One region of the Peribacillus sp. YIM B13482 genome, then DNA from elsewhere that is predicted to be linked to it. Evidence: riboswitches for the same ligand, from Rfam matches in the RefSeq annotation. Region 1 holds a riboswitch; each other region holds the start of a gene.
What was found. Region 1 has a riboswitch for glycine ahead of ACFX4L_RS16565 (PTS sugar transporter subunit IIA). Riboswitches for the same ligand answer to the same signal wherever they lie in the genome.
Positions count from the first base shown of each region.

Region 2: it holds a riboswitch for glycine, as region 1 does, so the genes downstream of both, ACFX4L_RS08565 (amino acid permease) here and ACFX4L_RS16565 (PTS sugar transporter subunit IIA) in region 1, are expected to answer to the same signal.
Region 3: it holds a riboswitch for glycine, as region 1 does, so the genes downstream of both, ACFX4L_RS17975 (amino acid permease) here and ACFX4L_RS16565 (PTS sugar transporter subunit IIA) in region 1, are expected to answer to the same signal.
Region 4: it holds a riboswitch for glycine, as region 1 does, so the genes downstream of both, gcvT (glycine cleavage system aminomethyltransferase GcvT) here and ACFX4L_RS16565 (PTS sugar transporter subunit IIA) in region 1, are expected to answer to the same signal.

Region 1 covers NZ_JBHZPF010000035.1:32,119-40,327, reverse strand. Annotated here, with positions in the region: gene ACFX4L_RS16585 (aldehyde dehydrogenase family protein) at 1-961, shown strand, start outside; gene ACFX4L_RS16580 (iron-containing alcohol dehydrogenase) at 1,044-2,225, shown strand; gene ACFX4L_RS16575 (aldehyde dehydrogenase family protein) at 2,414-3,886, shown strand; gene speB (agmatinase) at 4,168-5,169, shown strand; glycine riboswitch at 5,334-5,432, shown strand; partial or broken gene ACFX4L_RS16565 (PTS sugar transporter subunit IIA) at 5,486-5,808, shown strand; gene ACFX4L_RS16560 (aldo/keto reductase) at 6,177-7,079, shown strand; gene ACFX4L_RS16555 (VOC family protein) at 7,187-7,648, opposite strand; gene ACFX4L_RS16550 (MarR family transcriptional regulator) at 7,964-8,209, shown strand, end outside.
Region 2 covers NZ_JBHZPF010000012.1:30,736-38,944, reverse strand. Annotated here, with positions in the region: gene ACFX4L_RS08570 (amino acid permease) at 31-1,419, opposite strand; glycine riboswitch at 1,973-2,051, shown strand; gene ACFX4L_RS08565 (amino acid permease) at 2,251-3,591, shown strand; gene ACFX4L_RS08560 (DUF3311 domain-containing protein) at 3,859-4,059, shown strand; gene ACFX4L_RS08555 (sodium:solute symporter family protein) at 4,056-5,537, shown strand; gene ACFX4L_RS08550 (hypothetical protein) at 5,701-5,895, opposite strand; gene ACFX4L_RS08545 (hypothetical protein) at 6,043-6,348, shown strand; gene ACFX4L_RS08540 (hypothetical protein) at 6,305-6,490, shown strand; gene argH (argininosuccinate lyase) at 6,533-7,984, opposite strand; gene ACFX4L_RS08530 (ABC transporter permease) at 8,000-8,209, opposite strand, start outside.
Region 3 covers NZ_JBHZPF010000041.1:17,930-26,138, reverse strand. Annotated here, with positions in the region: gene gcvT (glycine cleavage system aminomethyltransferase GcvT) at 1-810, opposite strand, end outside; gene glyA (serine hydroxymethyltransferase) at 957-2,207, opposite strand; glycine riboswitch at 2,392-2,495, opposite strand; gene ACFX4L_RS17975 (amino acid permease) at 2,822-4,201, opposite strand; glycine riboswitch at 4,489-4,545, opposite strand; glycine riboswitch at 4,549-4,648, opposite strand; gene ACFX4L_RS17970 (hypothetical protein) at 4,929-5,171, opposite strand; partial or broken gene ACFX4L_RS17965 (amidohydrolase) at 5,975-7,162, opposite strand.
Region 4 covers NZ_JBHZPF010000003.1:10,832-19,040, reverse strand. Annotated here, with positions in the region: gene gcvPB (aminomethyl-transferring glycine dehydrogenase subunit GcvPB) at 1-1,244, opposite strand, end outside; gene gcvPA (aminomethyl-transferring glycine dehydrogenase subunit GcvPA) at 1,237-2,583, opposite strand; gene gcvT (glycine cleavage system aminomethyltransferase GcvT) at 2,601-3,707, opposite strand; glycine riboswitch at 3,844-3,926, opposite strand; glycine riboswitch at 3,930-4,017, opposite strand; gene ACFX4L_RS03005 (DEAD/DEAH box helicase) at 4,391-6,079, shown strand; gene ACFX4L_RS03000 (YqhG family protein) at 6,057-6,854, shown strand; gene ACFX4L_RS02995 (YqzE family protein) at 6,904-7,089, opposite strand; gene comGG (competence type IV pilus minor pilin ComGG) at 7,213-7,599, opposite strand; gene comGF (competence type IV pilus minor pilin ComGF) at 7,592-8,071, opposite strand; gene ACFX4L_RS02980 (hypothetical protein) at 8,019-8,209, opposite strand, start outside.

The DNA.
Region 1 (8,209 bases):
TGTATTTAAAACATCCGAGGTCACTCCGATTACGACTACTAAATTATTTGAGATTATCGAAGAAGTTGGCATACCAGATGGCGTTGCCAATCTAGTTATGGGTGGTGGTGCAACAGTAGGAAATGAACTAGCGGAAAGCGATAAAGTTGATATGGTTTCGTTTACTGGCAGTACCTCAACGGGCAGAAGCATCATGAAAGCAGCAGCTGGAAATATTAAAAACATTGCACTCGAATTAGGCGGCAAGTCACCTAACATCGTTTTTGCCGACGCAGACTTTGAGACAGCCGTAGATTATGCTTTATATGGCATTTTTGTCAACGCCGGCCAAATTTGTAATGCAGGATCGCGTTTGCTGCTGGAAGAGAGCATTCACGACAAGTTTATCGATAGACTGTCAGAGAAAGCAAAAAAGATCCGGGTCGGCCCAGGTGATCAACCGTCTACACAAATGGGTGCCCTTGTCAGTGAAGCACATATGAATAAGGTACTCCAATATATTCAACTTGGCATAGAAGAAGGGGCGACATTAGCCTGCGGAGGCAAGCGTATAACAAGCAATGGACTTGAAATGGGCTATTTTGTTGAGCCGACGATATTTGTTGATACCAAACCGGACATGAGAATTGTTCAGGAAGAAATATTCGGGCCAGTACTTACCGTGCAAAAATTTAAAGATGAAGCGGAAGCCATCCAACTTGCCAATGATACTCCATACGGCCTCGCAGCAGGTGTATTTTCACAAGACGGTGCGAAGGCTTTAAGCGTGACTAAGAAAATAAGAGCCGGAATTACGTGGATTAATGCTTATAACCTAGCCTACAATGAAGCACCGTGGGGAGGCTACAAACAGAGCGGAATTGGCCGTGGATTAGGAACTTTTGGTTTAGATGAGTTTAGTGAGGTAAAACAAATCAACATTAATTTAGAAGTGGAGCCAACAAAGTGGTTTGATCATTAAAAATGGAGAAGTAGATATAAAAGAGGAAAAGAGAGTGAGTCACTTACTATTACACTGTTTGAAAAATTGAAAGGGGATATTAATGATGATCTGGGATTTTAATTTCAATCTACCTACATCTATAGAGTTCGGGAACGGAAAAGTTAAAAATATTGGGAAAAGAGCAAAAGAGCTAGGAGGAAAAAAGGCACTTCTTATTACCGATAAAGGACTGGCGCAAACTGGAATTTTACAAAAGGTTACCGATTCGTTAGACCAAGAAAGTGTCAATTATATTGTTTTTGATGAAATTACTCCTAATCCAAAAGATGTAGATTGCCATAGAGCCTATCAACAATTTAAAGACGAGGAAATAGATCTTTTGATAGGTCTTGGCGGCGGAAGTTCGATGGATACAGCAAAAGCAATTGGTACACTTTTAACCCATGGAGGAGAGCTTAGGGATCGTTACGGTTTAAATTTACTAGAGCGAGAAATAACTCCCCTTATTTGTATCCCTACAACTTCAGGTACCGGAAGTGAGGTTACAACAGGTTCTGTCATTACAGATACAGTTACAAAACAGAAAGAGGCTATACTTGACATTAAATTGGCTCCAAAACTAGCAATTTTGGACCCTGAATTAACTCTAACTCTGCCTAAATCTATTACTGCTGCTACCGGAATGGATGCACTTACACATGCTATCGAAGCTTATACCAGCAATATTGCTGAACCCATTTCCGATGCTCTCAGCCTTTATGCAATTGAATTAATTGCTAAGTACCTTCCGTTAGCTGTAGAAAATGGGACCGACTTAGAGGCAAGGAAAAATATGCTTGTAGCCAGTTTAATTGCAGGTATGGCATTTGATAACGCGGATCTTGGTGCTGTACATGCTATGGCTGAACCACTCGGCGGTCTTTATGATACTCCACATGGGGTAGCGAATTCTATCTTTCTTCCTCATGTTTTTGAATTTAATATTCCTTCAAACCTGGAAAAGCATGCAATTGTAGCTGAAAAACTTGGAGCAAATAAAGAAGGGAAAACAATAGAAGAAACTGCCTATGATGGTGTTGTATTGTTAAAAGAGCTTGCACGTAAAATTGGCATTCCTGATTTTCGAGATTTAAGTAATGTCAATCCCGAAGATTTCCCATTCCTCGCTGAAGGGGCATCCGTTCATTTGTGTACACAGGCTAATTCACGAAAAGTGACACCTGCAGATTATTTGGAATTATTTCAAAAGACTTATGAGGCGAAAAACACAACATTAATTTAAAAATTTAACTAGATTAATGTTGATCTAGAATTTTTGAATCGGCGGCCGGCTTGATGGGAGTTTTAATTGGGCGGCCGCCATGGTTTACAGAAAACATGCGTATGCCCACTTGCTGCGGGTACATAATTAGCTATTTATGGATATGAGATTGCTATAAAGTAAGAATAACGAACTGGAGGTTTTTCAAATTGCATAAGTTGAAAATGTTTATAAACGGTGAGTGGATGGATTCTTCAAGTAAACAGAAGAAAAATATTGTAAATCCGGCAAACGGCAAGATCATTGCAGAGGCTCCCAATGGAAATGCAGAAGATGCCAAGATGGCTATTGATGCAGCACGACTAGCATTTGATTCTGGGATTTGGTCGGACTTACCGGCTTCGGAACGGGCTTCCTATTTATATAAAATAGCGGAGAAGATTGAAGAAAATGTATCTGAGCTTAGCCAACTTGAAACAGCCAATACCGGAAAACCTCTTAAAGAGTCAGAGTTTGACATTGCTGACGCAGCGGATTGTTTTCGCTACTATGCCGGTTTAGTCACAAAACCGGATGGCCAAACGTATCCTGTTTCTGGTCCTGTACAGGCTATGGTTGTTCGAGAGCCGGTAGGGGTATGTGGACTGATCGCTCCGTGGAATTTTCCTTTACTGACGGGAGCTTGGAAAATAGCCCCTGCACTTGCTGCAGGAAATGCGGTCGTGTTTAAACCAGCCGGGATAACTCCGGTTACCACTACCAAATTGTTCGAGATTATCAAAGAAGTTGGCATTCCAGATGGCGTTGCCAATCTCGTGATGGGCGGTGGGGGAACCGTAGGAAATGAAATAGCGGAAAGCGATAAAGTCGATATGGTTTCATTCACTGGCAGCACCTCAACGGGGAGAAGCATCATGAAAACAGCTGCTGGAAATATTAAGAACATTGCCCTCGAACTAGGCGGCAAGTCGCCTAACATCGTTTTCGCCGACGCAGACTTTGAGACAGCAGTGGATTATGCTTTATATGGGATTTTTGTAAATGCAGGTCAAGTTTGTAATGCAGGATCGCGTTTGCTGCTTGAAGAGAGCATTCACGACAAGTTTATCAATAGACTGATAGAGAAAGCGAAAAAGATCCAAGTCGGTCCTGGTGATCATCCTTCTACAGAAATGGGTGCCCTTGTCAGTGAAGCACATATGAATGAGGTACTCCAATATATTCAACATGGCATAGAAGAAGGGGCGACATTAGCCTGCGGCGGCAAGCGTATAACAAGCAATGGGCTTGAAAAGGGCTATTTTGTTGAGCCGACAATATTTGTTAATACCAAACCGGACATGAGAATTGTTCAGGAAGAAATATTTGGGCCAGTACTGACTGTACAAAAGTTTAAAGATGAAGCGGAAGCCATCCAGCTTGCCAATGATACCCCATATGGCCTCGCAGCAGGTGTATTTTCCCAAGACGGTGCAAAGGCTTTAAGAGTGATTAAGAAAATAAGAGCCGGAATTACATGGATTAATGCCTATAATTTAGCCTACAATGAAGCCCCGTGGGGAGGCTATAAGCAGAGCGGAATTGGCCGCGGATTAGGAACTTTTGGTTTAGATGAGTTTAGTGAGGTAAAACAAATCAACATTAATTTAGAAGTGGAGCCAACCAAGTGGTTTGATCATTAAAAATGGAGAAGTAAAGATAATTGAGTAAAAGAGAGTGCTTACATCGAGAAATTTTTGACTTTTTTTAATAGAGGAAGCATTTTTTTGAATTACCATTATTTCAAATATTATATCTAAAGATGGCCTGGAACAGAAAGAAATCTGTGTCGGTTCCTGGTAGTCATTATTGACAACACAATTCCGTTTTGTCTAGTTTTATAGGTTGGCATGAAGCTTGCATATATATTAGGAGAACATTAGGAGACATTAGGAGAACGTAATACAAGTGGGAGGCAAAGTTCATGTCGAATAATAAAAAACAACATCTTAATTTACCTTTTACCGGAATCTGTACTTTCGGGAAATATCCCGTATGTCCTGATCTAGACCAGTTAGATGCAGATGTAGCTGTCATTGGAGTTCCAAATGATATGGGAACACAATGGAAGTCAGGAGCAAGAATGGGTCCAAGAGGAATTCGTGAAGGCTCTACATTATATAGTTTCGGGTTAGATGGCGCCTATGATATTGAAAATGATATCATGTATCTTGGCCCGAAATGGAAAGTAGTTGATTGCGGCGATGTAGACATGGTACATGGGGATATGATGCAATCCCATGATAATACGGAAGAAGCCATTCGAAAAATCGTTTCAAAAGGTGCAATGCCGGTTGTTTTAGGTGGAGATCATTCCATTACAATACCAGTAGGAAGGGGCTTGGGAGAACTCGGGCCATTTCATGTGATCCAGATTGATGCGCATTTAGACTGGGCAGATCACCGTTCAGGAATGCGGGTTGGACATGGAAGCTGCATCCGCCGCTTATCTGAAATGAATCATGTTCAAAAGATTTTCCAATTGGGCATTCGTGGAATCAGCAGCAGTAAAAAAGAAGATGTCGATGCTTCCAGAGAATACGGAAGTGTCATCTTGTCTCCACGTCAAATGAGAAAGATGGGATTTGAACAGGTGCTGGAACTTATTCCAGCAGGTGAAAAATATTATATTACCATGGACATTGATGGCCTCGATCCATCGATCGCCCCTGCGACAGGCACGCCTTCTCCTGGAGGCCTGCTTTATGATGAAGTCAACGAAATACTCCATGGAATTGCAAAAAGAGGAGAAGTAATCGGTTTTGATATGGTAGAAGTAGCTCCTCCTTACGATCATGCGGGAATAACTGGACAAGTGGCAGCACGTCTCTCATTAGACTTGCTTAGTTATGTTTTAAAAGAAAAAGAGAAAAACCAGGATACAATCAGCGATCAGCAAGAGCTGAACTTCATAAAAAAGCATTAGTCTATTAAATTTGAAGGCGTTTGCTGATATAAAGTGATTTTCCTTCGTTTTATCATTTCTTAGTTTTCTGAATATGTATAAATAAAGAGTGATACCATAAAAACCACTTATGCAAATAATTTACGGTCACAAATATTTACAGTGTTTCAAAAAAATATAGCGGATGACGATTGTGTGAGAGTGCAATGCACAGCCACCGAAGGATCAAGTTCCAAAAAAAAACTTGGAACAAATCTCTCAGGTAAAAGGACAGAGAAGGGAATGTTGCCATTACCCTTTTCTGTCCTTTTTTGCGAACAAAAAAGAGGGTGTTCATATGACGAAAACGAAAGAGGATCTATCTGAATTAACATTTCAATTAATTCTCCATAGCGGAAATGCCCGCAGTTGTGCAATGGAAGCCATCGCCTTGCAAAAACAGGGTAAATCAAGCGATGCCCAAGAAAAATTAAAGGAAGCGGAAGATGAGTTTGCTGCACATAAAATCCAAACCGGTTTGATTCAACAAGAAGTGAGTGGTGAGGTATTCGAAATTCCAATGCTCTTATCCATGCTCAAGATCACTTGATGACTTCCATGACAACAAAAGATTTAGCGATAGAAATCGTTGAATTACACAAGAAAACTTCAAAGAACTAACTAAGGATTTTGATATTTCATGCTAGCTAGATGGAAATGAATTCTTGATTATTCGATTAGGAGGTTGCTACGGCAGCCTTTTTCTTATGGATCTTACGTGGGATTCTGCATCCACAAGGGGGCGATATATAACTTATCTAAAGTTCATGAACCTAACGTTCTAAAAATGTGGCATGTGAGGGTCACTCAAGATTAGGATTCTTCGAAATTTTAAATTATACTAAGATTCATTGCAGGAGCCAAGGATACTAGCACAGAATTAACCAATATGTTATGAAGGATAATAAGGAAAGAAACCGCAACATAGGTAAGCCATGACAAACACCTAATTAGCAAGCCCAATCATGATATAAAAGGGGAGAAACAACATGCAAAGAGTCAATCTAACTGAAGATCTAAGTCTTTCACGCATTGTTCACGGTATGTGGAGATTGGCAGATTGGAAATTTTCCACCGAAGAAATCCTATCTCTTATTGAACATGGAATGGATCGGGGGGTCACTACATATGATCACGCTGATATATATGGTAGCTACACATGTGAGGAGATTTTTGGGAACGCCCTTTCATTAAAGCCATCTTTACGCGAAAAAATGGAGATCGTTACGAAATGTGGCATAGTCATACAATCAGAAAACCGCCCTTCTCATAAAAGCCACCATTATAACACTAATAAAACTCACATTATAAAGTCTGTTGAACAATCCCTTATGAATCTTAAAACGGATTATATTGATTTATTACTTATCCATCGTCCTGATCCCCTGATGGACCCATCGGAAACGGCTGAGGCGTTTAATCAATTAAAAGAATCAGGAAAGGTCCGTAACTTTGGGGTATCGAACTTCAAAAAACCGCAATGGGATATGCTTCAAGCGTACCTTGAATATCCTCTAGTAACAAATCAACTGGAACTTTCTACATACAATCTTGAAAACTTCGAAGACGGAACCATTAACTTATGTCAGGAAATGGGCGTGGCTCCTATGGCATGGTCACCACTCGCAGGAGGAAGCATCTTTGAAGAATCAAACGAAAAGGCTGTCCGCTTAAGAAAAACGTTAGAAATCGTAAAAGAAGAAATCGGTGCTAATGGAATAGATGAGGTTATGTATGCATGGCTGTTGAGACATCCTGCAAAAATCATTCCGATCGTTGGTTCCGGTAAGAAAGAACGACTGGATAGCGCCATTGATTCACTAAATCTAAGTATGAAAAAAGAACAATGGTTTAACATTTTAACTAGCTCGATGGGGCATGATATCCCGTAATGCATTTGTGCCCTTGAACAAGAATCCTTCCCCAGAAGCAATGGGACACCCGGATGGGGGGTCCCATTCTTAAATTGCAAAAATAACAACTGGAATCATCTCTCCATTTAAATTGGGAATCGTTTATACCAATCTTCTAATGACATCTCTCCAAAACTTCCCTCAAAGTCCAGCCTTAATGGAGCAATCAATTCAAGTACATTTCCGTCTGGATCATCAAAATAAATGGCCGCATGGGCTTGCGGGTTATTATCGAGAACCAAAGGCTGCTGTCCTTCAGTAAAATTAAAGAAAGGCCGAATGTCAATTCCTCTATTTTTCAGCCAATCTTTCGCCGATGGCATGTCACCTATATCAATTTGTAATGCCACATGACGGATGGAAGGATGATAGGGAATTTCCACTTGGTTCGTTTTCCAAAGACCAAGCCAACTTTTCCCTTTCTCAAGCCAGAAGAAAACGACCCTCTCGCTTTGATAGGCAAGTTCTAAATCAAGTTTGCGGTAAAAATCAATCGACCTTTGCATATCTGATACTGGTAAATGGGCTTCATAGAGACCTTTGATCATCTTGAACTCCTCTCAGAAAAAACGTTTTGTCAGTGATTTAGTTACTTTAAATGTGAAACTAAAAGTTGGTCATTCGAAATTAAAACCGGATAAATTCCATGGGAACGTAATACAACATGATTCTCCATTCCCTATTAATAAGATACAATAAAAAACAAATATGGGCGATGTTAGTTTGTCGTAAGGTGACATTTCCGAAATTTGATGATGAAACAGGCTTAAACTCAGATGCAGGATTTTGGTGAATATTTGTAGTTACTAATACGATTCTACCGTTATAATAAAAATAAAATTTCATTTTCGAGGTGAAGCAACATGAAAATCGGTGTAATAGGCTCAAAGTATTTTTTGGAATCCTTATCTGTCCACTTTCCTTTGTTTCCTGAGGTACAATTCATTTCCTTTCAATATGATCTGCCGGAAGAAACCAGTCTATTAATAGAAGATGCCGGTAAACAAACTGATCTAGTATTGTTTTCAGGTTCCATCCCTTTTTATTATGGATACGAACAAGTTAAAAGAAATTTAATAGAAGCTATATATGTCCCTTTTGATGAATTG
Region 2 (8,209 bases), on a different contig from region 1:
CATCTTTTTATCAAAATGGCACGAGACTTCTTAACTGGAAATCTCATCATCGGATTTAGCATCCAATGGTATTCGTTTATCCATTTTCAGCATGTAATAACTTACTACGACCAATGCTAGGAAAACAATCCCGACAACCAAGGAAATCCTGGTACTTGGATTGATCCACATACCCACCAGCACCATCAGTAAAAAGGCAATTGTCGCATAATTACTGTAAGGGGCAAACGGCATTTTGAACGGATGTTTCTCCATTTCAGCGGCATTTACCTTTCTGAATTTAAGCTCACTGATAAGTATGACAAACCATGGAATCATTCCGGGTAAAACACTCGCACTGTACACATAAAGGAATAATTCCGGCGGTGCAAGGTAATTCAGGACAACCCCGATACCCAATCCTAATAGTACAGCGATCGTACAATATGCCGGCACTCCACTTTTAGATACTTTTGCAAAGATTTTAGGAGCTTGGCCATTCAATGCCAGTGTGTAAAGCATACGCCCTGCACTGAAGATCCCACTGTTGCATCCGGACATTGCCGCAGTGATTACGACAAAGTTAATGATGCCTGCAGCTGCTGTGATACCGATTTTAGCAAAGGTTGAAACGAATGGACTTCCGATGTCATCTAGTTTATCCCATGGATAAACCGTCACGATGACGAATATAGCGCCAATGTAGAAAATTAAAATGCGCCATATGATTGATTGGATCGCTTTTGTTACGGTCTTCGTTGGATTCTTCGCTTCTCCGGCCGCGATGCCGATGAGCTCAACCCCTTGATAGGAAGCCACGACAAGGGAAAGCGCAAAGAAGAATCCTGTCCAGCCTCCCGTAAAGAAGCCGCCATTTGCCCAAAGATTCGATAATCCAATTGCGTCTCCGCCATTCCCTATTCCAAAGAAAATAAGGCCAAGGCCGGCAATGATCATCAATACAATCGTTATTATTTTTATAAGCGCAAACCAAAATTCAAATTCCCCGAAAGATTTTACGGAAATGAGGTTGGCTGCCCCCAAGATGATCATGGCGACCACACCTGGTATCCAAGCTGGTAACTCCGGGAACCAATACTGCATATACATTCCAACGGCGATGATTTCGGACATTCCTACGATTACCCATTGAAACCAATTGCTCCAAGCAGTCATATAACCTGCTAAAGGATGTATATAGCTGCTAGCAAAGGATGCAAAAGAACCCGTAGTCGGTTCTAAATATAGCATCTCCCCCATAGAACGCATGATGAAAAATATAAATATACCTGCGATGGCATATGCAAGCATTACAGAAGGCCCTGTCCATTTGATCGTGCTCGCCGATCCCATAAATAACCCGACCCCAATGGTTCCGCCCAAAGCTATCATTTGAATGTGACGTGCCTCCAGCCCTCTCTTTAATTCCTTGTTTGACATGATTAACTCCCCCAGATGCAATATTAGCAGCAATGCTCTTCCATCCTTACCGCCAATCGACTCTATTTATTATTGTGGTTAGAAATGCCTTATCGTAATCATATAAATAACACTTTAATTTTGTTTTCTTATCTTATAATAGTAAATACTCTGTAAAAACACAAATGTATTTTTCAAAAAAACAGTTGTCAAATATATCTTGGCGATTTTTCCTATCTTAAAATACCTTTTTTAAAAAAAGTGAATCAGTATTTTATAATAGTGATTACATAAAAAAAAAGAGTAGAAAACAATCACTTCTGCTTTGAACCATTCAAAGTCTTTTCAAGTGAACGTTTAAAAAAATTAAAACCATTTCAATGTGTTATAAACCTCCTATAAGACTGGCTAACTCCCAAAAAAAATTGTTGACCTTCAGAAAAATAGATGATAGAATTCCAATATTATTTTATAAGTATAATGAATGCTTCAGCAGTGGAAGATCACCGCAGACAGACATTTTTACACAACCGCATACAAGCAAGCGATGAATGCTATGGATGACACTATAGCAGGAGCAGCTTCTGGAGAGACTGTACAAGATGCAGCGCCGAAGGATTCACAATCTCAGGCAAAAGGACAGAAGAGTAACGAATGATAAATTGTTATTCTGAACCCTTTAAGAGATTGGTATATCCAATCTCTTTTTTTATTGTCCACTTTGTGATTGGACTTAAAACAACACTCGTGAAAACCATTGGCAAGCTGGGTGAAAAAATCACCTCTCTCTCCAAGACCATGCAGGTTTGAAATCATTCACTACCAAGACTATAAAAGACGGGGGCGTACGAATTGGCTAAACAGGAATTAAAAAGAGATTTAAAAAATCGTCATGTACAACTTATTGCAATAGGAGGAACCATTGGAACCGGTTTATTTTTGGGATCCGGAAAAGCCATACAAATGGCAGGTCCATCTATCATCTTCTCCTATCTAATAATTGGAATTGCCTTGTTTTTTGTGATGAGAGCCCTAGGCGAATTGCTCTTATCCAATGCAGGGTATACGTCATTCACTGAATTCGCAACCGAATATGTCGGCCCATGGGCTGGCTTCGTGACCGGTTGGACATATTGGTTCTGTTGGATCATGACCGCAATGGCCGATATCATAGCTGTCGGTGTCTATATACAATACTGGTTCGATATCCCTCAATGGATACCGGCTCTAATATGCCTTGTCATTCTGTTAGGATTGAACCTATTGACCGTTAAGTTATTTGGCGAATTGGAATTCTGGTTTGCCATCATAAAAGTAATCACGATCATCACCTTGATATTCGTAGGAATCATTCTCTTGGCCATCGGCTTCAATACCAATACGGGAACGGTTTCCCTAACGAACCTATGGACTCATGGAGGCATGTTCCCAAATGGAATTTCCGGATTCCTGTTGTCTTTACAGCTGGTCGTCTTCTCCTTTGTAGGTGTCGAATTGGTCGGGGTTTCAGCAGCAGAAACGGCGAACCCGAGAAAGAACATTCCGTCTGCCATCAATAAAATCCCAGTCCGGATTTTACTTTTCTATGTAGGTGCCATATTCGTCATTCTCTGTGTCAACCCTTGGACACAACTGGATGCCACGAGCAGCCCATTTGTAGAAGTCTTTGCGCTAATCGGCATTCCTGTCGCTGCAGGGATCATCAATTTCGTCGTTTTGACATCAGCTGCTTCTGCATGCAACAGCGGTTTATTTTCAACAAGCCGAATACTCTATACGTTAAGCAGGAATGGAGAAGCCCCTGCTAAACTTGAAAAATTAAATCAACAGGCTGTTCCTAGCAATGCCTTATTAACATCAACAATCGTTGTATCACTAGGAGCATTGTTAAGCAAACTGATACCGGAACAGGCATTTACCGTTGTGACAACCATCAGTGCCATCTGTTTCATATGGGTATGGAGCATCATCTTGATCTCACATATCAAATATTCGAAAACACGGCCGGACCTAAGAGCCGAATCAACTTTCAGGGCTCCTTTTACACCCTTTATCAATTACGCCATTTTAGGATTATTCCTGTTCATCCTTATTGTTATGCTATTCGCTGAAGCCACACGGCTATCACTGCTCATGACGCCAATCTGGTTCATGGTCTTGGTGATACTATATAACTATCAGAAAAAAAGATAGTAAAAGGATAAAGCCTTGAACTCAATAAGAATTCAAGGCTTTATCTTTTATCAGCGGCTCTGTTGCTAAAAATATATCAAGCAACTGCATTAAATTTCATATCAAAATAGTGTAAGCTTATATTTATCATCGGTTCCTTATCAAAGAAGGAATATCCGTCATGTATGAATTTTCCATCCAGTTTGGTTCACCCATCCATCAGTGGCACTGAAGTAAAACCCCCATTGTTGGACGTTTCACTTTATTTAAAACGGAGGGGTTTGTTTAATGAAGATTCTATATATCCTTACTCTAGTTCCTTTTATAGGCATACTAGGATTTCTACCTTTTGTTAATAGAATAGAACCTTATGTATTAGGGATGCCTTTCAATATGTTCTGGATGGCTATGTGGGTGGTCCTTACCTCTGCCATCTTGGGCATCATGTATAAGCTGGATCCCCGGAATCGGGAAGGTGACCAGGAATGAATATTGCCCTCATAATCATTTTAGCTTTTTTACTACTATCGATATTTTTAGGCATTCGTTCTTCAAAAGGAAAAGATATGAACTTGGAACAATGGACGGTGGGCGGACGCGGTTTTGGTGCAATATTCGTCTTCCTGCTGATGGCTGGGGAAATCTATACGACCTTCTCCTTCCTTGGCGGCAGCGGCTGGGCCTATGGCAAGGGCGCACCCGCTCTATATGTTCTTATTTACATTACTTTGTCTTACGTATTATCCTATTGGCTCCTTCCTGAAATATGGAAATATGCCAAAGAAAATAAACTGATGTCCCAATCCGATTTTTTTGTAAGCAAATATAAGAGTCCCAGTTTAGGAATTTTGGCTGCGCTTGTTGGTGTGGTGTCGATGATTCCAGTGATCGTCGTGCAGCTGAAAGGATTGGGGATCATTGTCTCAGAGGCATCTTATGGTGCAATCTCAATGTCTGCGGCGGTATGGATGGGGGCAATCGGCCTTACCATTTATGTAATGATTTCCGGTATACACGGCTCAGTCTGGACAGCAGTCATTAAAGATATCATGATGATCGCTATTATAGGATTCTTAGGAATTTATCTGCCCATTCATTACTTTGGTGGATTTCAGCCGATGTTCGAAGCAATTGATGCGGCCAAGCCTGGTTTTCTAAAGTTCCCCGAGCAGGGACTTAGCATATCATGGTTCATCTCCACGGTAATATTGCTCGTATTTGGTTTCTATATGTGGCCCCAAGTTTTCAGCGCGGTTTATTCAGCTCGCAGCGGGAAGGTATTTCGAAAAAATGCCATCATCAGCCCTTTATATACGCTCATGCTGTTATTCGTATTTTTTGTAGGGTTTACAGCTATATTGAAAGTGCCTGGACTCGTAGGGGCAGATGCAGACCTCTCATTGCTGCGCCTTTCGATCGAGACCTTTGACCCATGGTTTATAGGTATAATCGGCGGCGCTGGGTTGCTGACCGCATTGGTGCCGGGATCCATGCTTTTGATGAGCGTCGCTACACTGCTCGCTAAAAACGTCTATAAGGAATTTGCACCTACAGTATCAGATCGCCACGTTGTAAGATTGGCAAAGATCCTTGTGCCAATCATTGCCCTTATAGCCGTCTACTTCACCTTAAACGGCGGCGAAACGATGTCAGCATTAATTCTCATGGGATACAGTCTCATCACACAGCTATTCCCGTCCCTTCTATTTAGTCTGAAGAAGAAAAAGAATCAAATCAATAAATATGGCGCAATCGCCGGTATCCTCACCGGATTGGCCATTGTGATCTGCATTACACTCAGTCATTCAACAATAGGGACCCTGTTTCCATCCTTGCCACAAGCAGCGAAAGATTTGAATGTGGGAATCATCGCCTTGGCATTCAATTTCATTGTGATGATAACGGTAAGTCTTGCCCTCAGGAATCATGCGGTTCAGTTGGAACCAAAATCCGTTAACGATATATGAAGCACTCATTGATGCTGATTATTTTGGAAATCCTGTGAATGAACATCGGAAGGCTCAGTCAAAAGACTGAGCCTTCCTTCGAATAATACAGTAATAATGTCCTTTTTCTTAAGAGTGATTATAGAAAGTTAATAGCCGTCAAAAAACAATGTCTCATAATAAACTACCAATCTTTTTTGTTTATAATCAAATCCCCTATTTTAACTAATAAATTCATCAAGGTTCTGACTACTACCAGACCATCCATAGCTAAATCATATCCACCTTTTAATAAGGCTTCCGGATTAAAGCAAAAAGTAATCGATATTACAAAAGCTATTAAAATCAGGATAAAACCGAACTGAGATCTATTTGACATTAACGTTCCGCCTTATATTATGTATTTTACAAATAATAGCATCGTTTTGGAAATAATCTTCATTTACTATCATTAGGGAAATCTCAGTTGTAATAGAAATCAAAATAAATAGCCACCCTAATAAAGAATGACTATATATTATGAAATATGAACTTTAAAATACATCCCGCATTGCTTTTACTCGCGATTGGAGCAAATACTCGTGAATTCCACGCTTTTACTCGTGAATTTGGAGCAAATACTCGTGAATTCCACGCTTTTACTCGTGAGTTTGGAGCAAATACTCGTGAATTCCATGCTTTTACTCGTGAGTTTGGTGCAAATACTCGTGAATTCCATGCTTTTACTCGTGAGTTTGTGCAAATACTCGTGAGTTTCACGCTTTTACTCGCGATTGGAGCAAATACTCGTGAGTTTCACGCTTTTACTCGCGATTGGAGCAAATACTCGTGAATTCCACACTTTTACTCGTGAGTTTGGTGCAAATACTCGTGAATTCCATGCTTTTACTCGTGAGTTTGGTGCAAATACTCGTGAGTTTCATGCTTTTACTCGTGAGTTTGGAGCAAATACTCGTGAATTTAATGCCCGTTAAAACTCATAACTTAGTAATCCACTAAAGCCTTCCTTCCATCATTCAATGTTTTAACCATTTCCTTATACTCTGCAACGCTTGTTCCAGTTTTTGTTTTCTATTTACAATCATCCTCGAAACCTCTTTCGGGCTGGGCCCGCCTTGAATGCTTCTAATTTCCACAAAGTATTCAGGAGAGATGATTTTTTTCCATTCGTCTTCAGTTAAATTCACTGCAACGAATTCATTGATGATCTTGTTGATTTCTTGTGTGTCCCAATCATATAGCTCTTTCCCTTCACTTATCGACCGTTTTGCAATTGTACTTGCTATGGAATGGGCTTTTCTAAATGATATCTCGTAATCTCTTGATAGGGTATCAGCTAATTCAGTAACCGTTATACTGGATTTTGCGGCCATTTTTTTTGTATGTTCTTCATTTACTTTCAATGTTGATATGACTGCATACATTAGTTTCATGACACGGCCTGCATTCGAAAAAGCCCGATATAAATGCGGCTGTAAATCATCTTCCGTATCGACGATATCACCAAATGGTGTGTTGTGGATCATATTCATTGCAGCAAGTGCATCACCATACGCACTGCTTGCAATCGAACGGGAATGTTCAATTGATACTGGGTTTCTTTTTTGCGGCATGATGCTGCTAACTTGAACATAAGGATCTGCCACATGAAATGTACCAAACTCCCTTGTCACATGCTGCAAGAAATCTTGAATCCACCTCCCAGTATTAACCATGCACGTCATAATGGCAGTTGCGGTTTCCAATAAATAATCAGCCCCGCCTATCGAGTCATAGGAATTTTCAACAACCGCCTCAAACCCAAGCAGTTCAGCGGTACGGTTGCGGCTGATTGGAAAACCAGTAGTTGTTAACGCAGCCGCGCCCAGGGGGGATTGGTTCACCGTTTCATAGGCTGCCCATAACCGTCCAATATCCCTTTGAAGAACGTCATAAATGGCTAAAAAATAATGGCCTAATGTAGTCGGCTGAGCCGGTTGGGTATGCGTGTAACCAGTAATATAGGTTTCTATATGTTTTTCTGCCTGCACCAAGAATGCCTCGCTCAATTGGTTTGCATAGCCGATCAATTGGAGAAGATGACCTCTTATAACAAGCCGATACATCGCAACTCCCATATCATTACGGCTGCGGCCGATATGAATCTTTCCTGCGAGCTCGTGACCGATTTCCTCGCCAATCTTTGCCTCCATCATGAAAAATAAGTCTTCGAATTGAGGTTGATAGGTCAGGAGAGTGAGATCTGTTTGAGCCACTTTCCGAATCCCCTCCAGCATGGTTTTCGCTTCTTCTTCTTTAATGATCTTTTGTTCCGAAAGCATGATGACATGTGCCCGATGAATATCGAACATAACATGAAATAAGTAATCTCTTTGATCATTAAAAACAGGCATTAAAAGCTCTTCTGCATATGTTTTTCCGGGAAAAACACTGCCTTCATTTTTGATAAATTCTTCAAGCTTACTCATCTTTGAACCTCCGATTTATAAAGCTTTTTCCGCTTTGATTCCAAAAAACTTGTTCGAAATAAAAAGAACGATAACTATCAGCGTGATTTGAATCATCCCATAGGCAGCTGCCTGCCCCATATTGAACATCCGAAGCTGATTCATGATTTCAATAGATATCGGTCTGTTTGAAATCGTGTACAACAGGACTGAGGTTGGGAATTCTCCTACAGACTCTATAAAGGC
Region 3 (8,209 bases), on a different contig from region 1:
TTCTTTGTTAGTCTTTACTACAAAGCCGATTCCTGCTTCCAGCGGGCTGATATCGTTACTTAGTTCTTGGCCATAGAGTGCAAGACGTGCTTCCAGCCGAAGCGTGTCCCGTGCACCAAGTCCGCATGGTTTTAATCCATTCGTGGCTCCTGCTTCTAAGATCTTTTCCCAAAGTACTTCCGCTTTGTCTGCAGATAAATAAAGTTCATATCCATTTTCTCCTGTGTAACCTGTACGGGATACAAGTACATCGGTAATCCCCGAGATGTTGACATGTTGGGCGAATTTAAAAGTACCAATTTCTGATAAATCTATTTCCGTTAACTTTTGCAAAATGCTTTCTGCCTTTGGTCCTTGGATGGCAAGCTGAGCGATGTCTTCAGAAATATTTTGGAGTGCCATCTCTCCTTTTACATGCTGCTTCATCCATTCGTAATCTTTCTCAATATTTGCGGCATTAATGACGAGTAAATATTTTTCATTCCCTAATTTATAAACTAATAAATCATCGACGGTTCCACCGTCTGGATAACACATTGCGGTATACTGTGCTTGATTGATGCTAAGCTTTGTTACATCGTTTGTAACAAGGTAGTTAATATAACTCTCGGCATCTTTCCCTTCCACAAGTACTTCTCCCATATGAGAAACATCAAAAAGTCCTGCTTCAGTTCGAACAACTTCATGCTCTTCTAAAATGCTAGTAAATTGAACCGGCAGAGCCCAGCCACCAAAATTAATAACTTTTGCTCCGTATTTTTTATATACTTCAAAAAGCGGTGTTTGCTTTAATGCTGTTTCAATACCCATGATCTACCCCCAATTATGATTTTTTGTAAAATAGATGTTCTTTCACCTGTTACCGGTTTCTTTCATTGCCATGATTCCAAAAGACATATCTCGCTGCCATGGCCGTTGCTCAGGTTTCAGCAAAGGCATAATTGCTGCCCCTTTCTTCACACAGTCGTTGGCTCTTGAAATAACGGATAAACACCACAAATCTCTTTAGTTGTTACTCTTGCTTTCTCAATAACGGCTTTATTCCCTTTACTTTTTAGAACCGTTGCAATCACTTCGCCAATTTTCACCATCTCTTCCTTCTTCATGCCTCGAGTTGTTAAAGCTGCTGTCCCCATTCGGATACCGCTAGTAACAAATGGCTTTTCTGGATCATAGGGAATCGTATTTTTATTAACGGTAATGCCCGCGTCTTCCAATAACTTCTCTGCTTCTTTTCCTGTTAAATTCCACGGACGTAAATCCAAAAGGACAATATGATTATCTGTTCCGCCAGAAACAAGGGCTGCACCTTCATTTTTTAATGTTTCGCCAAGTGTTGTAGCATTTTCAATGACTTGTTTCGCATAATCCTTAAAGCTTGGTTGTAAAGCCTCGTTGAAAGCAACTGCTTTTGCTGCAATGATATGCATTAGTGGACCGCCTTGAATTCCCGGGAATACGGATTTATTAATCGCTTTGCTTATTACTTCATCGTTCGTTAAAATGATCCCCCCCCGTGGTCCTCTTAATGTTTTATGAGTTGTACTTGTAATAACATCTGCATATGGGATTGGGGATGGATGAAGACCAGTAGCTACCAGCCCGGCTATATGAGCCATATCCACCATAAGTTTTGCACCAACTTGATCGGCAATTTCTCTAAATCGTGCAAAATTAATCGTTCTTGGATAGGCACTTGTCCCAGCAATAATCAATTTAGGTTGTTCTTTCTTTGCAATAGCTTCCAACTCATCATAATCAATTAGCTGAGTATCTTCTCTAACTCCATAAGACACAACTTCAAACCATTTTCCTGAAACGCTGACTGGACTTCCATGAGTTAAGTGGCCACCATGTGAAAGGTTCATCCCCATCACCTTATCACCAGGCTGAAGCAGTGCGAAAAAAACTGCGAAATTGGCTTGTGCACCTGAGTGAGGCTGAACATTTGCATATTTGGCACCGAAAAGCTTTGTTAATCGCTCAAGAGCTGCTTGTTCTGCCACATCGACAAATTCACATCCACCATAATAGCGCTTTCCTGGATAACCTTCTGCATATTTATTTGTCATCACGCTTCCCATGGCCTCTAATACATCAGGGCTAACAAAGTTTTCTGATGCAATCAATTCCAGTGTTTGATGTTGACGTTGTCCTTCCTTCTCAATGGCTTCAAAAATGGTTAAATCATTTTGTTGTAAACTCATTTTATTTTCCTCCTCAACGTTTTTACCTAATTCTGAATTTTCGCTCAATTAATTTCAATATGGTACTAAACACTTAAGTTTCTTTCCCCCTACAGGCCTACTTTTCTATGAAAACTGTTAATAACAGTATGCTTTACACCCTTTTTTGCACGCAAAAAAGGACAGAAAAGGGTCGTAGCGTTCTCTACCCTTCTCTGTCCTTTTACCTGAGAGTTTAGCTCCATTTTTAATAGAGCCTTTCCCCTTTGGTGGCGTAAATGTTTATACGCGCTCTCCAGAGGTGCGTCCATTTGTGGTTCCATCTACCTGAGAGATTTGTTCCAAGGGTCTTTTTGGAACTTGCTCCTTCGGTGGCTTGTCGCTTTGCACTCTCCCACAACTGTCATCCGCTTATTCAATTGGTACATTTAGAATAGTTGTTGATAATAATTATGTCAAGCATTTTTGAAAGCGCTAACAATAATATTCTAAGATATTTTTTTGAATTTTAATATGATCATCCAGATATCTTAAGCTTTTTATAACGGGCAGTTTTTTACCCACCGAGTTGGAAAATATGGAGCGGCAGCTATCTGGACAAACATCGTTAATGGGATCAAAGGGTTTCTTGCCACTTAATTCCCCGCTGCCTCTCTCTGATTCGCCTGATCTACCTTCGTTTTGCGCATCTTATAAATCGCAATCAGCATAATAAACCAAACAGGAGTTACGATTAAGGCAACACGAGTATCGTTCGCAAGTGCAAGAACAACAAGGACGAACGCTAGGAAAGCAAGGATCAAGTAATTGGAAAATGGATAAAGTGGTAATTTAAATTTGTTCATTTTCACTAGATCTGGTCTTGTTTTACGATATTTCAAATGGCTGATGACTGTAATTCCCCAAATAAAAATGAAACATACTGTAGAGATACTTGTAATCAAGGTAAATACTCCTTCAGGCATTAAATAATTCAAAACAACGGAAATTAAAATGACAACCGTTGAAAAGACCAATGCATTGGAAGGTACTTTACGGTCATTAAGTTTTGCAAACGGTACAGGTGCATTTTTATCTTTGGCAAGTGAGTATACCATCCGGCTTGTACTGAAGATTGCACTGTTACATGCCGAAGCCGCCGATGTTAAGACGACAAAATTGATGATACCAGCAGCTCCAGCGATACCTACGGCCAAAAATACTTGGACGAATGGGCTTTCCATTGGGATGATTGCGTTCCACGGATAAACACTCATAATGACAATAAGTGCGCCAATGTAGAAAATTATAATCCGAATAGGAATATTATTGATCGCTTTGGGGATAACTTTTTCTGGATCCTCTGTTTCACCTGCTGTTAGTCCTACAAGTTCAATGCCAACAAACGCAAACACTACCATCTGGAATGAGAGGATAAAACCATTTATTCCATTTGGGAAGATACCTTCGTGACTCCATAGATTCGTGAAACTTGCTGCGCCTGAATCAGTGGAAAAGCCTTTAATAATCATGAAAATACCGATAACAATTAGTGCTAGAATAGCTATGACTTTAATTAATGCGAACCAGAACTCCATTTCGCCAAATAGTTTTACCGTTGCAAGATTCATAAATAGCAGAATGACAAGTGCAATTAATCCTGGCATCCACTGTGGTACAGAGGGAAACCAGTATTGAGTATAAAGACCAACTGCTGTTAAGTCGGCCATTGCGATTGAAATCCAGCAAAACCAGTAGGTCCAGCCGGTTACAAATGCAGCCATATTACCTAAATAGTCTCTTACAAAGTCGACAAAGGAATGATAGTGCAAATTAGATAAGAGTAGTTCTCCAAGTGCGCGCATGATTAAAAAGCAAATGACGCCTGTAATCATGTAAGCAATTAAAATGGATGGCCCGGCTAAATGAATAGATTTTCCTGCTCCAAGAAATAATCCCGTTCCGATTGCCCCACCAATAGCGATGAGTTGTACGTGCCTGTTTTTTAGCCCTCTATCTAACTTTTGTTCCTGCATACGAATTCCCACTTTCTACTTTTATAGGATACTTGGATTTTTCCCCAATAAAGAGTCTGTCTTTCAATGAGTGTGAATTATTAGCGTACTGGGAAACTGTCCACCACTGTAAGCGCTTTCTTGGATAGGTACTAGATATAGTGAAATAGATCTACCATCCTTTTTGAAAATATAGCGTTAATTGTACAAATCAAAAGATAGACTCATTTATCATTAATGCACCTCCTTTCTTTTTATCTTTCCTAGTAAAAAAAGGACAGAGGAAAGATAGGGATTTTCCTATCTTCCTCTGTCCTTTTACCTGAGAGTTTAACTCCTTCGGTGGCCTATGGCTCTCTTCAGAGACGCGTCCTATTGTAGTCCTTTTACCTGAGAGATTAGTCCCCTGCTTTTTAGGGTTTGCTCCTTCGGTGCTAAACAATGTTTAGTCTCTCCCACAATCATCATCCGCTGATATAAAGTTGTTTTAATAGTTGTATACTATCGGTTTTTAATGGACATTTCAATGGTTATCTGAAAAAACTTTATTTTCTGAAATTTCACCACAGACAATTTTCAACTTTATGAACAGTATATAATTTAGAAGTTATTAGCTGCGAAAAATCAAACTTATTAGCTGCTTTTCTATTCGCAAGGAATCCTAACAAGCTTATGTATAAGCGAAACATTTTTGCATTTTTCCGATTGACTATAAGGCTAAATTTTTAAGATAGGAAATTACATAAGTCTATAGTTTTAACATAATTGATGTATGGAAAAAGAGAAAATTCGCGACACGCGAGAATGCTTGCAGCAGTAAAGATTGGTTAGAAGCTTCCTCCCTAAGTTCAGCAGTAGTTGCAGAAGCTTTCTCTTTTGCAACTTCCTCTTTGTCCCCACCACCTGCTATATTAGCAATGATGATAATTGCTAGAACCCATACCCACGACTTCTTTGGTTTCTTTAGTTTGATTTCCTTTTCCTTATCCATTTACCTCTTACCCCCATTTCAGTTTTGCAGACGGACTGTTGTAAACAGAAATAGAATAACATAATTTAGATCAATAAGGTTTATATTTATCATCACGTATTTATTTTCACTTTCTTTGTTAAATCATTATGTATTCGAACCAAATACAAAAAAGGAGATTTGAGAATCCTTTATTTGGAATTTCATGAAAGGGAGTTAATGAATACTCCTAAGTAGTATAGTTTACAGTTTTGTCCAGATTAAAAAGAAAAGACCAAGTATTTAAGAGCTGAAACTATAACTTTTGGTATTGAACCACATCTATCTTTTCGGCCAAAAAACCCAAAGGTAAATGATTATTCTACAATACTTGACGTGTTAACAAAACGATTTTCCATTACTGTTTACCAGCGTCAAACTGGGACTTTAATTTGGTTAGCAGGCACCTTTTAAAACATGTCTATAAAGTATGATCAAATCTATACCTTACCCTGATAAAATAACAGATTATAAGGGCGTGTTTAGATTTATCAAAACACGCCCTTATAGAAATTCAATTGAAGCATTCTTTTATAAAAGGGGATGATTTATTTGTATTCCCATTCATAAAAATAGGTGAAAATTCGAAGTTATCATTGCCTTTTCCAGTTAGCCCCTCCCTTCACCATGCATGAAAGTTTCCCTTCACACGGAGATCCGACTATCAGCTACAACCCATTCTTTAGCCTTTCTCGGTATCAGTTGCTTATTATCAATAGAATTATCTAATACAGCAAAGCATGTCATCATCTGTACCACGTCTTACAAATATTCTATTCTTTTTCCTAATCTAACTCATAATAACCACAAACAACATATCCTACTGCTTTTGCTGCCACGAGAAGGGCATCTTCATCGATATCAAATTTAGGATTATGATTAAAATAAGGTTTTTCTACTCCTTTAGGTGTACAAGCAATGTAAAAGAAGCAGGAAGGAATTTTTTCAGCATAGTAAGCAAAGTCTTCAGATGGCGGCATTGCTGGAAATTCCTTTACTTCTTTAATATCTTTATCATTTGCATTCTTAAGTGACTCGGCAACCTTTCCTGTTAATTCAGGATCATTATATAAAGGTGGATAGTCATTCGTATAAGTTAGATCACATGTTACACCAAATTCTTCTTCAAGTCCTTTTACAAGACGTTTAACTTCTTTTTCAATTTTATCTCTTGTTTCAACAGTCATATAACGAATATCGCCTTCAAGCTCTACGCTGTCTTTAATTATATTAAATGTTCCTTTTCCATCAAAAGATCCAATCGTAATCACACCAATATCAAAAGGACTTAATCGACGGCTAATAATCGTTTGAGCAGCGGTAACAAAATGAGCACCAGCGACAATGGCATCATTCGCTAGATGTGGTGAGGAACCATGTCCACCTCTACCTTGAACTTTTAATTTCAAATAAGCCCTGCCGTTAAAAGAATATCCAGCATAATAACCAACAACTCCTGCTTCGTCCATTGGCAGCAGATGGATGCCAAATATATTATCTAAATCGTCAAGCACCCTGGATTCTACAATACTCTTTGCCCCGCCTGGCGGAACTTCCTCCGCATGCTGATGAATAATTTTGATTGTACCTGGAATTTCATCTTTTAATTGAATGAGGCAATCGGCTAAGACTAATAAGTAGGCAGTATGTCCATCATGACCACACGCATGCATAACGCCTTCATTTTTTGATTTAAAGGCTATATTCGTTTCTTCAACGATTGGAAGTGCATCAAAATCAGCTCGAAGACCTATGTTTTTTCCAGGCTTTCCACCTTTAATGGTCACGATAACTCCGTATCCATTACCTACATTAGATTGAACTTCTACGTCCTTTTCTTTTTAAAAATCAATAATATATTGAGCTGTCTTTTCTTCTTTAAAAGAAAGCTCAGGATTTTCGTGTAGGTGCCTACGAATTTTTATCATTTCTTCTTTACGGGATTCTAGAATTTCCATTAATTCACTTCTCATAATCTCTTCATTCCTTCATTATTTTTTGAAAACGCCACTATATGTAGCGTTTTACATTTCCAACTGCTAATTATTCTGCAATAGGGTTCCGGTTACTACCAGCGGTGATTTTTTAGAAGCATTAGATGTTTTACCGGCATCTTTTGGCACCAAAAAGATAATAGATAATATTAAATTCCAAGTCCAAATAGCGCATATCCAATGAAGGCGACAATTGTCTGGGTAAGATCATGTAAGAAGGTTAAGCTCATCACCGCCACACCTACTGTCGTAATCAAGATACTACAAATCATTAGTGATTTGGCCATACCTTTTGTAATTTTTACTCTCCAACACGAATCATCGCAAGCACGGCTACTAATAACCAAGTGATAACATACCTGATTGGAATGAATAAAATCCACGACCAACTTGTCTTTTTTTCAGGATAAGATCATATGTCAAGAATAAATGTTTTAGATAATTTAACCTTTAATTGATAATAGTTTTTTTTAAAAGCATCTGAAATATCTCTAAGGTAAATTTGATTATTCCAGTGTTCTTCTTCCAAATAAATAAAAGTGAAGATGATCTATCCCTGCTCTCCATAATGAGTAAACTTTAGTGTCAAATGTGTTTTAAGTTTATCAATTACTCAGGGAAGTTTCACTAACCTGCCTTTTTATAAGCTTTCCCCTTATAAAGAAAAGCTACCGCTAGTTTAGTACATTTGTCCAAAATACCTTATAGGTCAAATCTCTCACCTGATACCAATCTTACTTCTAATGTCTTTTAAGAATGGTACACTAATTTCTTTTGCTTTATCTGTTCATTCTTTTAAATTTTTATCCAGAGTTTTTGGAGAAGACATTAATTCATTATATTTCTCGCGCGATACTTCAATAAATCTATTTATTACATTAAACAATTCCTTTTTGGCTTCACCTCAGCCAATTCCTTGTAAATTTTGCTCTTTCATCTTTTCAGTTTCAGTATAAGATGTGAATATAATAGATGTAACGGGATCTTTTGGTGTTTCTGGTGGTAATGAATCAGTTTTGATTTTAT
Region 4 (8,209 bases), on a different contig from region 1:
TAAATGGTTGGAGGATGATACCCGAAATCCAGCAATCTTTTTGCTATATCGAGGGTCCTTACCCCTAATTTCTTTTGCCTGCGTCCGCTTAATACGAATTCATGCTTACAATGACGATTATATGGTAAGTCAAAAAATGGTTCCAACCTACGCATCATATAATTGGCATTGATGACCGCATTCTCTGTGACGGCTTTAAGGCCATCAGGACCCATTGAACGAATGTACGTATAAGCTCTAACATTTATCCCGAAGTTCCCATAGTATGGTTTTACCCTGCCAATGGATTGCGGGCGATCATAATCAAGAACGAATTGCTCATCTTGTTTAACAACAAGCGGTTTAGGCAAGTAGGGAATCAAATCCGACTTTACCCCTACAGGGCCGGAACCCGGACCGCCGCCGCCATGCGGACCTGTGAATGTTTTATGGAGATTTAAGTGAACCACATCAAAGCCCATATCACCCGGGCGTGCTTTTGATAGGACTGCATTCAGATTGGCTCCGTCATAGTAAAGCTTCCCACCGGCATCATGGACAAGTTGTGCCATTTCCAAAATGTTCTCTTCAAACAATCCCAATGTATTGGGGTTCGTCAGCATCAAGGCCGCCGTATCCGGTCCGACAACACGCTTTAAATCTTCAAGGTCGACTAACCCATTTTCATCGGACTTCACTGTAATCGTTTCAAGTCCGGCAACAGTCGCAGATGCAGGATTCGTACCGTGTGCAGAATCAGGTACAATCACTTTCGTCCGTTCTGTATCGCCATTCGCTTCGTGAAAAGCGCGAATCATCATCAACCCTGTCCATTCACCGTGTGCACCTGCTGCAGGTTGTAATGTCACTAGATCCATCCCTGTGATTTCCGTTAAATGTTCCTGCAAATCAAATAATAGTTCCAAGGCTCCCTGGACTGTAGTCGGGTCTTGATATGGATGGATATGGGCGAAACCGTTAAAGCGTGCCACATTTTCATTTATTTTCGGATTATATTTCATCGTGCATGAACCCAGCGGATAAAAACCCGAATCCACCCCATGATTCCGTTTGGAAAGTGCTGTATAGTGACGCATGATATCCAGTTCGGACACCTCAGGAAGCTCTGCCTCTACTTCACGGATGTAGTCGGCAGGAAGAATTTCTTCGAGCGGAATAGTTGCAACATCCATTTCTGGCAGACTGTACCCGATTCGACCGGAAGTGCTGATTTCAAAAATGAGTGATTGATCTTGATTATTCATGTTGATCCCCCAATTCCTGCGCAAGTGCATCGATTTCTTCTTTTGTTCTAAGTTCCGTTACCGCAACCAGCATATGGTCTTTCAGCTCAGGATAAACCGTCCCTAAATCGAAGCCGCCAATCATCCCTTTTTCAAAAAGGTTTTTATTGATTTCTGAAAACGAAGCAGGCAGTTTAATGACAAATTCATTAAACGAAGGACCGTCGAACATCACTTCTATCCCTTTTGCCTTTATAGCTTTTTTCGCATAGTGCGCTTTTTGAATATTTTGCACGGCCATTTCTTTGACACCCTTTTTCCCAAGCGCCGTCATTGCAACAGAAGCTGCCAAGGCATTCAACGCTTGATTGGAACAAATGTTGGATGTGGCCTTATCACGGCGAATGTGCTGCTCACGAGCTTGAAGTGTCAACACAAACCCCCTTTTTCCATTTTCATCCACCGTTTGACCGACGAGCCGGCCCGGAACTTTCCGAACAAGTTTATTAGTAACGGCAAAATATCCACAATGAGGTCCCCCAAATGCCGCTGGAATGCCGAATGGCTGAGCATCTCCCGTTACGATATCTGCACCGAGTGAACCTGGGGGTGTCAAAGCCCCCAGTGCAAGCGGATTACTGGAAACGATAAACATGGACTTGACGCCATGAATGATTTCTTCCATTTCTTTCAATGGCTCTATCCGGCCAAAAAAATTCGGATATTGCACAATCACTCCTGCAATGTCATCTTTCATTAATTCCTTTAAAGCAGCCATGTCCGTCACACCGTCTTTATAAGGAATTTCAATCACTTCCACGCGTTGCCCTTTGGCATATGTCTTCACAACTTCTCTTGATTCAGGATGAACTGCTCCTGAAATGAGAATCTTCTTGCGCCGTGTCTGACCTGAAGCAAGCATGGCCGCCTCAGCCAGCGAAGTCCCGCCGTCATACATGGAGGAGTTAGCTACATCCATACCCGTCAATTCACAAATCATCGTTTGATATTCAAAGATGGCTTGCAGCTCACCCTGTGAAATTTCGGGCTGATAGGGAGTATAAGCCGTATAAAATTCAGAACGGGAAAGAACGTGATCGACGATGACCGGTGCATAATGGTCATAGACACCCGCACCAAGGAAGGAAGCATAATTTTTAAGATCCGCATTCTTGGCAGCAAGCCTTGATAATTCTTTCATTAATGCAGGTTCCGATTTAGCAGGCTTGATATCGTATTCTCCTTGAAAGCGAACACTTTCAGGGATATCATTGAAAAGTTCTTCAACAGCAGGTACCCCTATAACTTCCAGCATTTCTTGTTTATCTTGCTCTGTCATGGGTAAATAACGATGTTTCATCTAATGACCATTCCCCTCTATTTACGTGGTTTTTTATAAAAAGGTGTTTGTATTATAACGGCTTTCAAACGTTTGGAACGGATTTCCACTTCAATTTCCGCATCCAGCACCGAATATTCCTTATCGATAAGTACCAATCCTACGTTTTTCTTCAACGTTGGTGATTGGGTACCAGTCGTGACCTCCCCAATGACTTTGTCCCCGCTGTAGACCTTATACCCATGACGAGGAATGCCACGGTCAATCATTTCAATTCCCACAAGCTTCCGGGGTGCCCCTTTCTCCTTTTGTTCAGCAAGAACGGCTTTCCCGAAAAAATCGGCTTCCTTATCCACTTTTACCGCAAAACCAATCCCGGCTTCTATTGGAGTAATGTCCGCTGAAAGCTCCTGCCCATACAGCGGCAGTTTCGCTTCAAAACGCAGGGTATCACGAGCACCTAAACCAATCGGCTGTATCCCTTCTTCCTTTCCGGCATCCATTATCGCCTTCCAAAGGGCAGGGCCGTTTTCACTGTCGCTATATATTTCAAAACCATCTTCACCAGTATATCCAGTACGGGATACCAACGTGGAGATACCATTTATCATGACATTCTCCTTGAACTTGAAAAATCCAATTTCACTTAAGGCAGTATTTTCTGAAAGTTTTTGCAATATCTTCTCTGCAGATGGTCCTTGAAGTGCAAGCTGTATATAGTCACTCGATACATTCGTAATTTGGGCATCTTCCGTTAGATTAGCTTGCAGCCAATCGAAATCTTTTTCTGTATTCGCTGCATTGACCACGAGCAGATAGTCGTCTTCCGCCCTTTTATAAACGATGAGATCATCAACCGTCCCGCCGTTTTCATAACACATGGCCGAATATTGGGCACCGCCCGTTTGCAGCTTTGATATATCATTAGTCAGCATCTTCTGTAAAAAGGAAAGGCTCCCAGGACCCTTAACATCAACTTCCCCCATATGCGATACATCGAACAGACCCGCTTTTGTACGTACGGCTTCATGTTCGTCCTTTATACCCGAAAATTGGACAGGAAGTTCCCAGCCGCCAAAATCAATCGTTTTCCCTCCGTATTCACGATAAACCTCAAATAGTGGTGTTCTTTTTAAATTGGTCAAAAAATGACCCCCCTCAGATTTTTTAAAATTAAATTGGCTTCATTATCAAAGCTTTTTGACCTTACGCATCAGATATTCTGATTCATGATGTGAAAAAAGCACAAAAAAGGACAGAGAAAGCCCGTTTGAGCTTTTTCTCTGTCCTGAAACCTGAAAGTTTACCTATATAATAGGTTTTCCCCTTTGGTGGCCGTCCCAAACGGGCGGCGCTCTCCAGAGTTGCGTCCAATAAGAGTTCTTTTGCCTGAGAGATTCACTGCTAAGTTTGCTCCTTCGGCGCTACATCCGTAGTCTCTCCCCTTATCTTCACCCGCATATTATGGTCTACCAATGAAATTAAGCGAATAAGCCCCACCCATTAGTAAAACCTTTGAGCATCATAGAATGCATTCTCTGCCAAATCTCCAAAAACTCCAGAAAAACGTTTAAATGATCTCCTTCGGTAATCATGGATAAAGCAGGTACCTATAGCCCATACTAAGAAAACGCGAACTGCAAAATCGATACAAAAATTCTTTTTAGCGTTTGGAAATTGGAATTTTCTAAATATACTTATATCCTACCCTAAGAAACTTATCTCTGCAATATCTTTTGAAGAGAAATATTTTTCTTACTTCACATATGAAATGTTCGGTTTTTGACCTTATATTAAGGAATTTATGATTTAAGAGGGAGTTATTTCTATGAAAATCAATATATCCTTCAATTCTGAATGGAATGACGAGTTTTTACAAAAAGTGGAAAATGATGGTCCATGGGGAAATTGGGAGCTTTATAAGTTGGCGGTTAAAATGGAGGAAAATCTCATCATTCCTGATTTTGAAGGTTTACAGGCACCCAAGCACCTTCCTCAGTTAACCCCGCTTCCCCATCAATTGGAAGCTGCAAAGCAAGTGGTGGAAAAGATGAATGGAAAGGCCATTTTAGCAGATGAAGTAGGTCTCGGAAAAACAATTGAAGCCGGCTTGATCCTAAAGGAGTATATGATCAGAGGCCTTGTAAAGAAGGTATTGATCCTTGTACCAGCTTCCCTTGTAACACAATGGGCTTTTGAATTGAATACGAAGTTTCATATTCCGGCAGTCGTTCAGAGAAAAAGTTATGTATGGGACTCCTGTGATGTGGTCATTTCATCCATTGATACAGCGAAACGCGCTCCACATCGTGATATCATTTTCAATCAGGAATATGACTTCATCATCATTGATGAAGCTCATAAACTTAAAAATAATAAGACGAAGAACTATGAATTCGTCCAAAATCTGAAAAAGAAATTTTGTTTACTCCTGACAGCTACTCCCATTCAAAATAAAGTCGAGGAAATTTTTCACCTCGTTTCGTTATTAAAACCAGGCCACTTGGGAAATGCCTCACTCTTTTCGGAAAAATATAAAGGGAAAGGCCGGAACATAATTGAAGATGAACACCTAAAGGAATTGGTCAACACTGTGATGATTCGAAACCGGCGGGCCGATACTGGTATTGAATGGACAAAAAGGCATGTGGAAACCATCACCATTGAATTTTCTCCAACCGAGCAGGCATTGTACGATGCAGTTTCAAAATTCAAACCTATTTCTGATGGAACAAAAGGAAGCGCCTTTTCAGCTCTCACTCTCCAAAGAGAAGCCTGCAGCAGCAGAGAGGCGGTCTTTTATACTTTAAAAAACATGAAAGCCAAATACGACCAGCCTACCCCTGACTTTTTGGCAAAGCTTGATGATTTATTTACAAAAGTGAATGAAACGGTTCAGAATTCAAAAGCTGAAAAAGCTTTGGAACTGATCAAGAAAATTGATGACAAAGTGATTATCTTTACCGAATACCGAGCTACTCAGCTTTATCTACAATGGTACCTTCAACAGAATGGAATTTCTTCAGTCCCATTCCGAGGCGGATTTAAACGTGGAAAGAAAGACTGGATGCGAGAATTATTCCAAAAGAAAATTCAGGTATTAATTGCAACAGAAGCTGGCGGGGAAGGGATAAACCTTCAGTTCTGCCATCACTTGATTAATTTTGACCTGCCATGGAACCCCATGAGGCTTGAACAAAGAATTGGGCGGATTCACCGCCTTGGACAGGAAGAGGATGTCAGGATTTATAACTTTGCCACGAAAAATACTGTTGAAGAACATATTCTAAAGTTACTATACGAAAAAATTAATTTATTTGAAAAAGTAATTGGTGAATTGGATGATATTCTAACCAAACTGGATATTAACAACATTGAAGAATATTTAATTGATGTGGTCGGGGAGTCCAAAACAGAGGGCGAAATGAAAATCAAGATGGATAATTTTTCATCGATGATTCAATTCGCTCAATCCATGAAGGAAGGTGAGGTTCATGCAGCAACAGGAAATTCATGATTTTTTAATAACTTACTTTAAAGCCAATGAATGTGAAATATTGGATAATAAACCAACCCACCTTACAGTTCAACTAACGATAGAAATGGATAAAGAATTAATGAACCGGCCCTTTTATTGGCACTACCTGGAAAAAACGGGTGGCATTCCGAACCCAGCCCAGATGACTTTCATTACCGATCCGGAACAAGCCCCACCCGACCTAAAGGGAGAAATGATTCATTTTGGCTCCCCTCGGCTCCATCAGATTATTCAATCAACAAAAAAGCTGGCAGGGTATACTAGACTTTTTGAGGATACTCCTCCATTAATGGGCGGGAATAATCCATTGTTTCCATGGCTTACCCTGAATGTGAAAATATCCTACCAATGCGATCGTAAAAAAGATACTTTTATGTCCATCGGATTGAATTTAATTTCGGGCGAGATCATGGAAGGATTTCACCATCGGGTTTTACCAATTAAGGTCACCCCAAAAATACCGGATTACTCGTTTACGCTTTCACCGCTCATCATGCCGAAAAGTGGATTGGCAAGACTGGATACATACATTAGAACGAGTTTCGAGAATGATGACCATTCTTGGGCGGAAGAAGCCATGCTGCGCTGGCAGAATGACTTGAACTTATTGGAGCATTTTTACAAGGACATGGACGAAAAAAGTGAGAGTTATTTTACCGAAAAAGAAGCATTAAAAGCTCAATACGAACCGAATATCCGAATATCCATCATCAACGGAGGTTTGTTTTACCTTTCAGATAGGGCGTTGGGATAGTAAAAACGATACTTAAAAAAACAGATGTCCTAAGTTTAGGACATCTGTTTTATTTTTTGATATTTTTCCTTACGAACATCGACAAAGCAAAAGGGACAATGCCAAACCAATGGGATATACCATGATTTTTATCCTCTTTTCTATGACGGCGCTTTTCTTTTCGTTCTTTTTTGGTCAAATTAAAATACTCGACAAGCTGTTGCGTCAGATATTTAATATAAGCGTTTGTAGACATTTAAAATCACCCTATGCAAAGTATGCCCGGCTAGCGCTTCTTTTAATCCTTCACTTGTTAGTTAAACACGTAAAATCGTTGAAAATGGGTCAGCGTTTTAAAAAGAGAGTTGATCTTTGAGTATTACATAGCCTGCTTTTCTATCCATTCTATCACTCTCCCCGCTTCTTTATCATATTGAATGATGACCCTGCCAACGCGGCCATTTTTAGTTGTGGAAGAAAATTCGAGATAGACGTAAGGACCGTCTTGCTTTGTTAAGGAATACCTCACCACACCATTTGGGTATGAGATTTCCCCCTGAATGATGTCCGGGATCACCTCCCCCAGCTCTTCCGTCACATCCTTAACGGCGAGATGTACAAGATGGTCGGCCACAAGCGATTCTTCCACTTCTTTATAAAACCTTTTATCGAGGATAAATTGATCGATCATCAATATCGTCAACATGATGAAAACACTTGCTACAATCATTACCATCGGGAAAACGACTCCTTTTTGATTATTCATCGACTTTCTTCACATTTTTAAAGAAAGGATGAAATCTTCGACTGAAAGTAGTCCCTGCTTTATCCGTTATATTTAAAACAATGACACCGCCATCCTTCTCGACCTGGAATTCCGAAATGTTCTGCAAGATGACCTCATGCCCCATACCATTCACTCGCCTTCGGACCTTATCCTCATATTGTTCAATGGATGATAATTGCTCACCTGAAAGCAAATATAATTTATTTCCCATTACATCCTGATCTATTGAACTCCGGACCTCCTGCTGCATTTGCATAGTAAAGACCTCCCACTCTTTAGGATGTAACTTGTCAATGGACCTCACCTGGGTATGAATGGTTGAAAAAAGTTCTAATACAAAAAGAGACGTCGTCATTAAGATCATTAAAGAAAAAAGCATTTCGATCATCGTAAAACCATCATTTTTTCGCAGCATCACAAATGGATTCATATTTACCAGATTCATCTTCATAACATACACACCCTTCAATCATCCCAGGGAAATCGCCATGGTCCCTCCATATCAATTCATAGGATTTTCTTCGGTAAATGATATCCTGTCCAACAGCTTGTATCTCCCCATCGATGAACGCCGTCAATCTTTCATATA